One region of the Sporosarcina sp. P26b genome, then DNA from elsewhere that is predicted to be linked to it. Evidence: riboswitches for the same ligand, from Rfam matches in the RefSeq annotation. Region 1 holds a riboswitch; the other holds the start of a gene.

Region 1 (4,811 bases):
CGTAACCAGTTTGCAATGTGCTGACTCGAAATACGTAATGTTGCACGGTCTTCCATTAATCCGACATCATTGATATCAGGAACTGTTGAACACCCTACTCCTTGGTCGATCCAGCGAACTACATAACCTAGGATTCCTTGTGCGTTGTTATCTAGTTCCGATTGTACTTCTTCAATAGACCAGTCCGCATTAGGTGCCAATGGAATATCAAGGATACCATCGCGGTAATCGATTGAACTGTCGATTCCAGCTTGCACTTCTTTAACATTTACTTCATGGTAATGCAATGCATGCAAAATGGCTGCTGTTGGTGACGGAACCCATGCAGTGCTCGCTCCCGCTTTTGGATGAGCAATTTTCTGTTCAAGCATTGCGGCCATTAAGTCCGGCATAGCCCACATTCCTTTACCAATTTGCGCGTGTCCAGGTAGACCCGCTCCAATTCCGACTGCAACGTTTGCAGATTCATAAGAAGATAGCCATTTAGATGTCTTCATATCCGCTTTACGAATGACTGGACCTGCTTCCATAGATGTATGAATTTCGTCACCTGTACGGTCAAGGAATCCAGTATTGATAAATGCAATACGCTCTTTCACTTCATTAATTGCAGATTTCAGATTCAATGACATTCTGCGCTCTTCATCCATAACCCCAATTTTAATCGTATTGCGCTCAACACCTAGTAGATCTTCAATACGATCAAATAGTTTGTTTGCAAATGCCGCCTCAGCCGGACTATGCATTTTCGGTTTTACGATGTAAATAGAATTGTGAAGCGAGTTTTTAAACTCTGCGTTTTCTTTAAAGTTATGCGTAGCAATCAAAGACGTAAGAACACCGTCCAAGATGCCTTCAGGTACTTCATTGCCATTTTCGTCGAGGATCGCATTGTTAGTCATTAAGTGACCTACGTTACGTACGAACATCAATGAACGACCACGCAGTGTCAACTGCTTGCCATCACCACCAGTATACGTACGATCGGCATTTAGTTTTCTTGTAACTGTTTTACTACCACGCTTGAATGTAGATTCCAAGTCACCCTTCATTAGACCAAGCCAGTTACGGTATACGCCAACTTTATCTTCGGCATCCACTGCAGCAATCGAGTCTTCACAATCCATCAATGTAGAAAGTGCCGCTTCAAGTACTAGATCTTTCACACCCGCTTTATCACTTTTCCCGATTGGATTATTCTTGTCGATTACGATTTCGATATGCAATCCATTATTCACTAACAATACAGCAGTCGGCGCGTCTTCTTTGCCATTATATCCAACAAACTTGGACTCATCTTGCAATAGAACCGTGTTACCGCTTTCAAGCGTCACTTGAAGTTTACCTTCTACAATTTTATAAGCCGTTACCTCTGCATGAGAACCCTCAGCTAAAGGTGCTGCTTGGTCTAATAATTTTTTCGCAAAATCAATAACCTTTTGTCCACGAATCGGATTGTATTGAACGCCAGCTTCAGCACCCGCATCATCACTAATTACATCCGATCCGTAAAGTGCATCGTATAGACTTCCCCACCTAGCATTCGCTGCATTTAATGCATACCGGGCGTTATCAATTGGAACTACCAATTGTGAGCCTGCTTGGTTTGCGACTTCATTGTCAACGTTAGCTGTTGTCACTTTAAAGTCTTCAGGAACTGGCTCTAAATAGCCAATCTCTTGTAAAAACTCTTTATATTTAGCGAAATCAATTTCGCCTTTATTATTTTGGTGCCATTCGCTAATAGTCTTTTGCAATTCATCACGTTTTTCTAATAGCGCTTTGTTTTCAGGAGCAAGTTCATGAATGAGCGAATCAAAGTTTGCCCAAAATTGATCTTTTTGGATTTCTAAGCCCGGTAGAACATCTTCGTTTACGAAGTTATACAGTTCTGTTGCGACTTGCAGTTTACCTACTTTTTCATAATTTGTCATGGAAAAAAGCCACCCCTTAATATTTTTTGCGCTACTCTGTTGTATAACATGTAGCGATGAACACTATTTATCATCGATTATTCAGCAATACCCCATAGCCTGCTAATTACAAAACAGCACATAAAAGATGATTATTTTCTTCATTTGAAGACGTGTTAGTACATATCATACCTAAAGTCTAGTTAACTTTCAACTGAATTGTGAAAATTTTCACATCTCGATTAAGTAGATGTGATTGTAATCATCTACAACAGTTATATAACAGTTTATGTAGAGAAGTCTTCACTCCTCTCGCACCTATCTTTCTACTTTAATAATTGTTCTATAGGTAGTAATCATTAAATATAGATAGCAAGTTGACACCTGTTTTTCCATATGATAGCTTTAGAGACAATCATCTGAATTGAATAGTTTGAAAAATAGGTGAAATGAAAAATTTTTCATTTCCTAATAGGGAATCCTTTCTTGGAGCGGTCCCGCCACTGTGAAGACGCCCAGCGTCCAGCCAGATACCTGCCTATTTTTCACAACGCTTAATCCTACGGTGAATAGGGAAGTGTTAGACACACGCAGTCTATAAATACGTGCTTTTTTATGCATGTGTTTTATACATACGCGACCTTCTAACATTTCCCCGAGAAATGTTTTTTTATTACAAAAATTTCAAGGGGGAATAATCAATGGTTAAAAGTAGTATCGCAGGCTATCCTGTTATAGGTGAAAATCGTGAATGGAAACGTGCACTCGAGGCATTTTGGTCGAACAAGATCTCACAAGACGAGCTTCTTCAAACAACGAAAGAAATTCGATTGGCCAACTTAAAAAAGCAGCAAGAGGCAGGCGTGGACTTAATTGCCGTGGGTGATTTCACATTGTATGATCGCGTACTAGATACATCTGCAATGTTCGGCATCATACCTTCACGCTATAACTGGAAAGGCGGACAAGTTTCCACTTCCACATACTTCTCAATGGCTCGCGGCAATGACGAGGCAGTTGCCTCTGAAATGACCAAGTGGTTCAATACGAACTATCACTATATCGTACCCGAATACGAGGGTCAGCGTTTTGAGTTGACGGAGAACAAGCCACTTGCTGCCTATCGTGAAGCAAAGAACGAACTAGGCATTGAAGGGAAACCCGTTCTTTTAGGGCCTTATACATTATTAAAATTATCTAAAGGATACGCAGAAAAAGACGTACCATCCATCATCTTGCAATTGATTCCACTTTATCAAAAAGTTTTACAGGAACTACAGGATGAAGGTGTGCAGTGGGTCCAAATCGATGAGCCTATTCTATCTACCTCCATTTGCTCAGATGAAATGAAAGCTGTCACTGAAATATATTCACAGTTGACGAAAAATCTCGATGGACTGAATATTCTTTTGCAGACTTACTTTGATTCAGTAGAACATTATGTAGAGACTATCGCATTGCCAGTTGCAGGAATTGGACTTGATTTCGTCCACGGAGGCGAGAAAAACTTAAAGAACTTGGCGCAATACGGTTTCCCTAAAAACAAAGTGCTTGCAGCCGGAATTGTAGACGGACGCAACGTATGGCGATCAGATTTGGAGGAAAAACTAGTATTATCTGAAACAATCCAGAAGCACGTTTCAGCTGACAACTTGTGGATTCAACCATCTTGCAGTCTGCTTCACTCACCTGTTACGACTCGTTCTGAACAGAAGCTTGATGCAACGATCTTGAATGCTTTAGCATTTGCTGATGAGAAAATTGAAGAAATCAAAACGATTCAAACGTCTTTACTACACGGAAGGGAAAAAGTCGCTACGGAATTCAAAAAAAGCGAAGAAGCATTGAACGCATTTAATGCGCTCCCTGCTCGTAACAATAAAGAAGTGCGTGAAGCAACGTCCGGAAGTTTACTTTCCGAAAGTAAACGAAGTTCACTATTTGCGGAACGTAAAGTGAAGCAGCAGGAAAAATTCCAATTGCCACTGCTTCCTACTACTACAATAGGTAGTTTCCCACAAACTCCGGAAGTACGCGCTACACGTAATAAATGGAGAAAAGATGAAATTACAGATCAGCAGTACAAAGACTTCGTACATGCCGAAATTAAAGAATGGATTGATATTCAAGAAGACTTAGGGCTAGATGTATTAGTTCATGGTGAGTTCGAACGGACGGACATGGTTGAATACTTCGGAGAAAAGCTAGACGGCTTTGTCTTCACTGAAAAAGCTTGGGTTCAGTCCTACGGTTCACGTTGTGTGAAGCCACCAATCATCTTCGGAGACGTTGCATTCATTAAACCGATGACAGTCGAAGAATCCGTTTATGCAAAATCACTCACAGATCACGAAGTAAAAGGAATGCTTACAGGTCCTGTAACCATTTTAAATTGGTCATTCGTTCGTGATGATTTGTCAAGAGAAGAAGTGACAAACCAAATTGCACTTGCTTTACGCAAGGAAGTCGAAGCGCTTGAAGCGGCAGGTATTCATATGATTCAAGTAGATGAGCCAGCACTTCGTGAAGGTCTTCCGTTGAAAAAAGCTGAATGGAAACACTATTTAGATTGGGCAGTCAATGCATTCCGCGTGTCTACTGCATCCGTAAAAGATACGACGCAAATCCACACGCATATGTGCTATTGTGATTTCAACGATTTTATTGAGGCAATCAGCGCACTTGATGCAGATGTCATCTCAATTGAAACTTCACGTAGTCACGGTGACTTGGTTGAAGCTTTCAATGAGTATCACTACGACAAAGGAATCGGCTTAGGCGTCTACGACATCCATAGTCCACGCGTCCCAGCCGTTGAAGAGATGACGGAGATTATCAACAAAGGCCTTGAAGTTCTCGAGCCCAACCAGTTCTGGATTAATCCCGATTGTGGTTTGA
Region 2 (4,811 bases), on a different contig from region 1:
ATCTCGGTCTAATAATATTAGGAGGATAGTATGAAAAAGTATAAGCAAAGACCTAGTGTGAAAAGTATCTTGATTGTTGTTGCTGTAATGATGTCTATTGGAATATTCACTTTAATCAATTATGTCCCCCAAGATAGTACAAAAGACAATCAAGATGAGAATGTGGAAATCCCAGCTATTCAATTACCTAAAAATAATACAAATGCAGACATGGTCGGTTTAATTGTGTATAACGGAAAGATTTATACCCAAACAAACACAAAGATAAATGACACAGATGCAAAAGCTCTTAAAGACGAGAAACTCGGAACTACAAAAGGGAATATTGATGAATGGAGCAAGCAAAAAGCCTATGACAAAGAATTAGCTTCTACAATTGGTGAAATGGATGTTTATTCTGTGAAAGGCTATGACCAAGATTTTAGATTAATGGTTTATCATATGCAGGATGGAAACCATTACGCAGAGTTTTTTGAAAACCTTAACGGAATAACAATAAGCAGTGGTGAGGATATATTTGGTAAATTAAATCTGGTGGGAAATATACACTCTGCCCAGTGGAGAGCTTTCAGTGATTGGGATCACGATAATGAAAATTACAAGCCAATTTTCGATATGGACGCACTAAATACTTTCTTAAAAGAGCTGAACAAAACAAAGCCCTATCTTCGTGAACAAAAGTCAGACCCCATAAATAGTTCCCGAAACAATGAAGAATACAGAGAGCTAGCGTTAAAATTACATGATGGTTCAACGGTTAAACTTACTCTTTTAAGAGATGGATATATCTATTATGGAATTGCAGATGTTTATTTTGAGATGAATGAAGGCGTGTTTTCAATGTTTTGGAACCAACTTAAGTAAAGGTAATATTCAACATTCGGGGGCAGTTGCTTGGTAAAAATTACGCTGTTAACGGGCGGTTTAATTAAAGAAGAACTCGATCTAAGCAGAGAGCGAGATAAATGCTTTGAAACGTATAATCAGCATTTAGGATGTGAGGTGTACTGGCAATGATTGATTGGCGTTGGGCTGAAGTTGATACACTAGAAAATAAAGGGGAGTGGAATGAAGCAAAATCACTCTTGATAAAAAAATGGAACCAAAATCCTGATGATTTAAAGACTGTTATTCGTCTTGGCTTTTTTTGTTGGTATGTTCTAACAGAAGAGGGACCAGTAGAGATTCAGGATGTAGACTTTGATGAATTAGAGACTATACTACGTAAGGTTACAGATTTTGGATTGGTTAATTGGTGGACAAATGAGGATTTTTTATGGTGTTTTGGTTTTATGATTTCATTATTCCCATATTATTTTGGAGAATTTGAGCATTGGGAAGAAAAAGGGGTTTCCATGTTAAAGCGTGCTTATGAAATTTGTCCAGATGAACCAGTGTATAAATATTCTTACTTGGGATCTTTTCCGAATTCAGACGAAAATCTTAAAGATGAATTTCAAAAGCTTTATGTTGTTCTTGAAGATAGATTTCAAGGAAATGGAGTTTTATCGGAATACTTTAAAAGCGTTTGGAATTGTTGGCATGAGAGTTGAATTAACGAATGCGGTTATTGAACACCGATCGCTTGCTATAGGAACCACTTTGCTAAATAAAATGCTGTAACTAAAATAGAAAACACAGTCTCATGCGATGACAAAATCGCGCAATGTACTTACACCGTCTATTGATTTTACCCTGCAAAAACTATATGCTTAGTAGCAGTTATATAGAATATTTTGGTTCTTCGTCAAGTAAACGAAGAGTAAATAGGAATCAGGTGAAAATCCTGAGCGGTCCGGCCACTGTAATGGGAAAATATATCCCTAAGTCAGGAGACTTGCCAAAGTATGTAAGCATGACGCCTTCCGGTAAAGGGTGAATTGTGTATCATTCAATTTGCGCTGTCTAATTATTGAACATACATGGTCCCCATCTCTATCAGGAGGTGGGGACTTTTTTAATGAATTAGTCACTGCGTATAGCATGCCTTTACTAGAAAAGAAGGGATGGATTGAATGAGAAAAACGAAAAACACCTTCATGAAATATCAAAACATAATCTATTACAGTCTCATATTCTTACTATTATTTAGCACGATTGCCTATGCAGCCACATCGACTGAAGAATCCGCTCCGTTTGATTTCAATGAAAAAGTAGAAGCTTCTACGCTGAAGTTAGCTAGCGGTAGTGGTGGACTACCTGATGCGGAATCCGATCAAACGACAGATAGTAAGACCGATCAAGAAAACTTGTCAAGCTCGCAACAACCGACAACTCCGGACAAATCGCAACAGAAGCCGGAAGAACAGCCGCGAGAACCAAAAAATACCGAGCTGGAATCGCAGAATAAGCCACTCGCTAATCCTGAGACTACTACACAGGACACGAAACCGGCTCCAAATGACAAAGTCCCTGCTGGTGGCAACACGACACCTGCTTCCGGTAAAACAAAACCGAACAACCATCCAGATATCGAGATCGTCGACATCGCGGATCAGCAAAATCGCTATTTTACAACAAGTATCACCAATAATGAAACCGTTACCGATCCATTGTACAGCGTCACGGTAAATCACTTGGATGAAACACTCATTGCCCAGGAAATGAAAGTTACGGTAAACGGTAAGAAATTGAGTGACTATAAAGGGGTTCTTTTATTAACAGAAGGCACGAACGATATTCAATTCCAAGTGATCTATAAACAATCGGACAATAAACTTTTGCGCGTCAGCCAGTCGTATCACGTGACCTTAAACAGTCAAGATATCGTGATCACAACCGAACTAAAAGACCAAACGGTGACCGAAGACATCATTTCATTCACGGCAACAGCTACGCAAGGTGAACAAGATGCCAAGCTCAAGGTCTTCATGAATAACAAAGAACTTAAACCACTGACTGGCAGTGCCTATAAAGCCACGCTAACCAAAGGAAAAAATACGTTCAAGCTTACCGCGCAAGTAAACGGAAAAATAGCGGAGCAAAACTATATTGTGATCTACGAGAAAGAAAAAATCTCGATCAAGTTGAACACTGACTTAAAAGACCAACAAGCTAACAGCGCGGAGTTTTCATTTTACGCAAAAGCTACTGCGAATGAAGCAGACGTATCACTCAGCATCACAGTGAACGATCAAAAGGTCGAATCGGCAGACGGTATGAATTATGTTGTGCAGCTGAACAATGGAACGAACGTTGTCAAATTATCAGGAAACTATCAAGACGAACAAATTGAACGACAGTATAAAATTTCCTACAACGACCCGAACGTCAATGAAAAACCACAAGTCGATCCCGATGCACCGAAGCTCGTGACCGATCTCAAGTCCGGCAGCAAAGTCAAAGGTGATATTAAAACGATCAACGTTTGGCCAGTGACTGCTTCTGGTGAACGGATCAGAGGGAAAAACGTCCTTGTGCAAGTGAATGGTGAAAACGTGCCATTCACTTGGGATGACAGTGCAAAAACGAGTTATAAACTGACGTTGCAAACTGGACAAAACACCGTCACCATCAAAGTGTGGGACGACGAAGACCGCACAGTGACCGAGACATTCATGATCACGTCCGTTGCACCGGCGGAAGATGGCATTATCGGACAAGTGACGATTAGTCTAGAAGCTTCCGTTCTCGGTGTTCCGTATTTGATCAAACCGACGAAAATGGATATTCATCAAGGGGAAAAAGGGTCGTATATCCTCGACCAATTCATGCGAGAACATGGCTATGATTACGGCAAAACGGGAAATCTCGACAGCAGTTTTTATTTACGGGACGTCAGTAAGCCTGGCATGCTAAATCATGTAGCGATTCCCGACGATTTATGGGAAATAGTAGAGGAGGTTTCCACTACTTCAAATCGCGATGCGTATTCACCGGATAGTCTAAGTGAATTCGATTTCGCGAATGGTTCCGGCTGGATGTTCAGCGTCAATAATGATTATCCGAACTACGGCTTCTCGGATGCCTATTTCTTAGATGGAGATGTAGTGAGAGTGCGCTATACTCTTCATTACGGAAAAGACATTGGTGGGCATGAAGCGTCAGGAAACGGCATGAATGATAATTGGAAGAAAGAATGGTAATGAAAGAGAAGTGACGGAATGCGACAATTAACTGCGTGGCTTGTGACGATTATGATGACGGCGGTAGTACTCCTGCCGTCTATTGCGTTCGCGACACCGGAAAAAGAAGAATCTCTGCTGCAGACGATAGAAGAAATTATTGCGTGGAAAAAGCAAGATGAACAAATTGACGAATCGGCTCCGCTACTCAGCAAGCCGTTTCTAGCGCACGCGGGAAATACGAATGGTGATTGGTATCCGGTAGGCCTCGGCCGCATCGGCTATCCTGACGATTACTCCGCGTATCTAGCGGTCATCAAGAACAATGTTATTGAACGTTATAAAACGAGTGAAAAACTTAGTGAAATGAAAGCGACAGAGTGGCACCGGATTTCACTGGCGATTCTTTCAGCTGGCGGTGACCCGACGGCAGTATCCGGCATCAATCTTATTGCGGACGGTACGTATAACCGTGGATTGACGACGTCACTCGGTGCACAGGGCATTAACGGCTGGATTTGGGGGTTAATTACACTTGACAGTATGCGTTATAAAGTGCCAGAAGACGCGGACATGAAAAGAATCGAAATCATCAAAGAAATCATTTCACTGCAACTCGAGGATGGCGGATTTTCATTCTACGGGAACGAAGCGGAGCCGGATATGACTGCGATGGCAGTACAGGCACTCGCACCGTATTATCAAAGTACCAAAGAATTCACGTATATTCAGAAGGATTTGGATGAA

What was found. Region 1 has a riboswitch for cobalamin ahead of metE (5-methyltetrahydropteroyltriglutamate--homocysteine S-methyltransferase). Riboswitches for the same ligand answer to the same signal wherever they lie in the genome.
Region 2: another riboswitch for cobalamin. It lies ahead of CSV69_RS04330 (DUF4430 domain-containing protein); the one in region 1 lies ahead of metE (5-methyltetrahydropteroyltriglutamate--homocysteine S-methyltransferase).

Annotation. Positions count from the first base shown of each region.
Region 1 covers NZ_PDYW01000001.1:71,840-76,650, reverse strand. Annotated here, with positions in the region: gene CSV69_RS00415 (malate synthase G) at 1-1,934, opposite strand, end outside; cobalamin riboswitch at 2,339-2,469, shown strand; gene metE (5-methyltetrahydropteroyltriglutamate--homocysteine S-methyltransferase) at 2,615-4,811, shown strand, end outside.
Region 2 covers NZ_PDYW01000003.1:107,691-112,501, forward strand. Annotated here, with positions in the region: gene CSV69_RS04320 (hypothetical protein) at 31-864, shown strand; gene CSV69_RS04325 (hypothetical protein) at 1,014-1,553, shown strand; cobalamin riboswitch at 1,721-1,859, shown strand; gene CSV69_RS04330 (DUF4430 domain-containing protein) at 2,040-4,085, shown strand; gene CSV69_RS04335 (prenyltransferase/squalene oxidase repeat-containing protein) at 4,104-4,811, shown strand, end outside.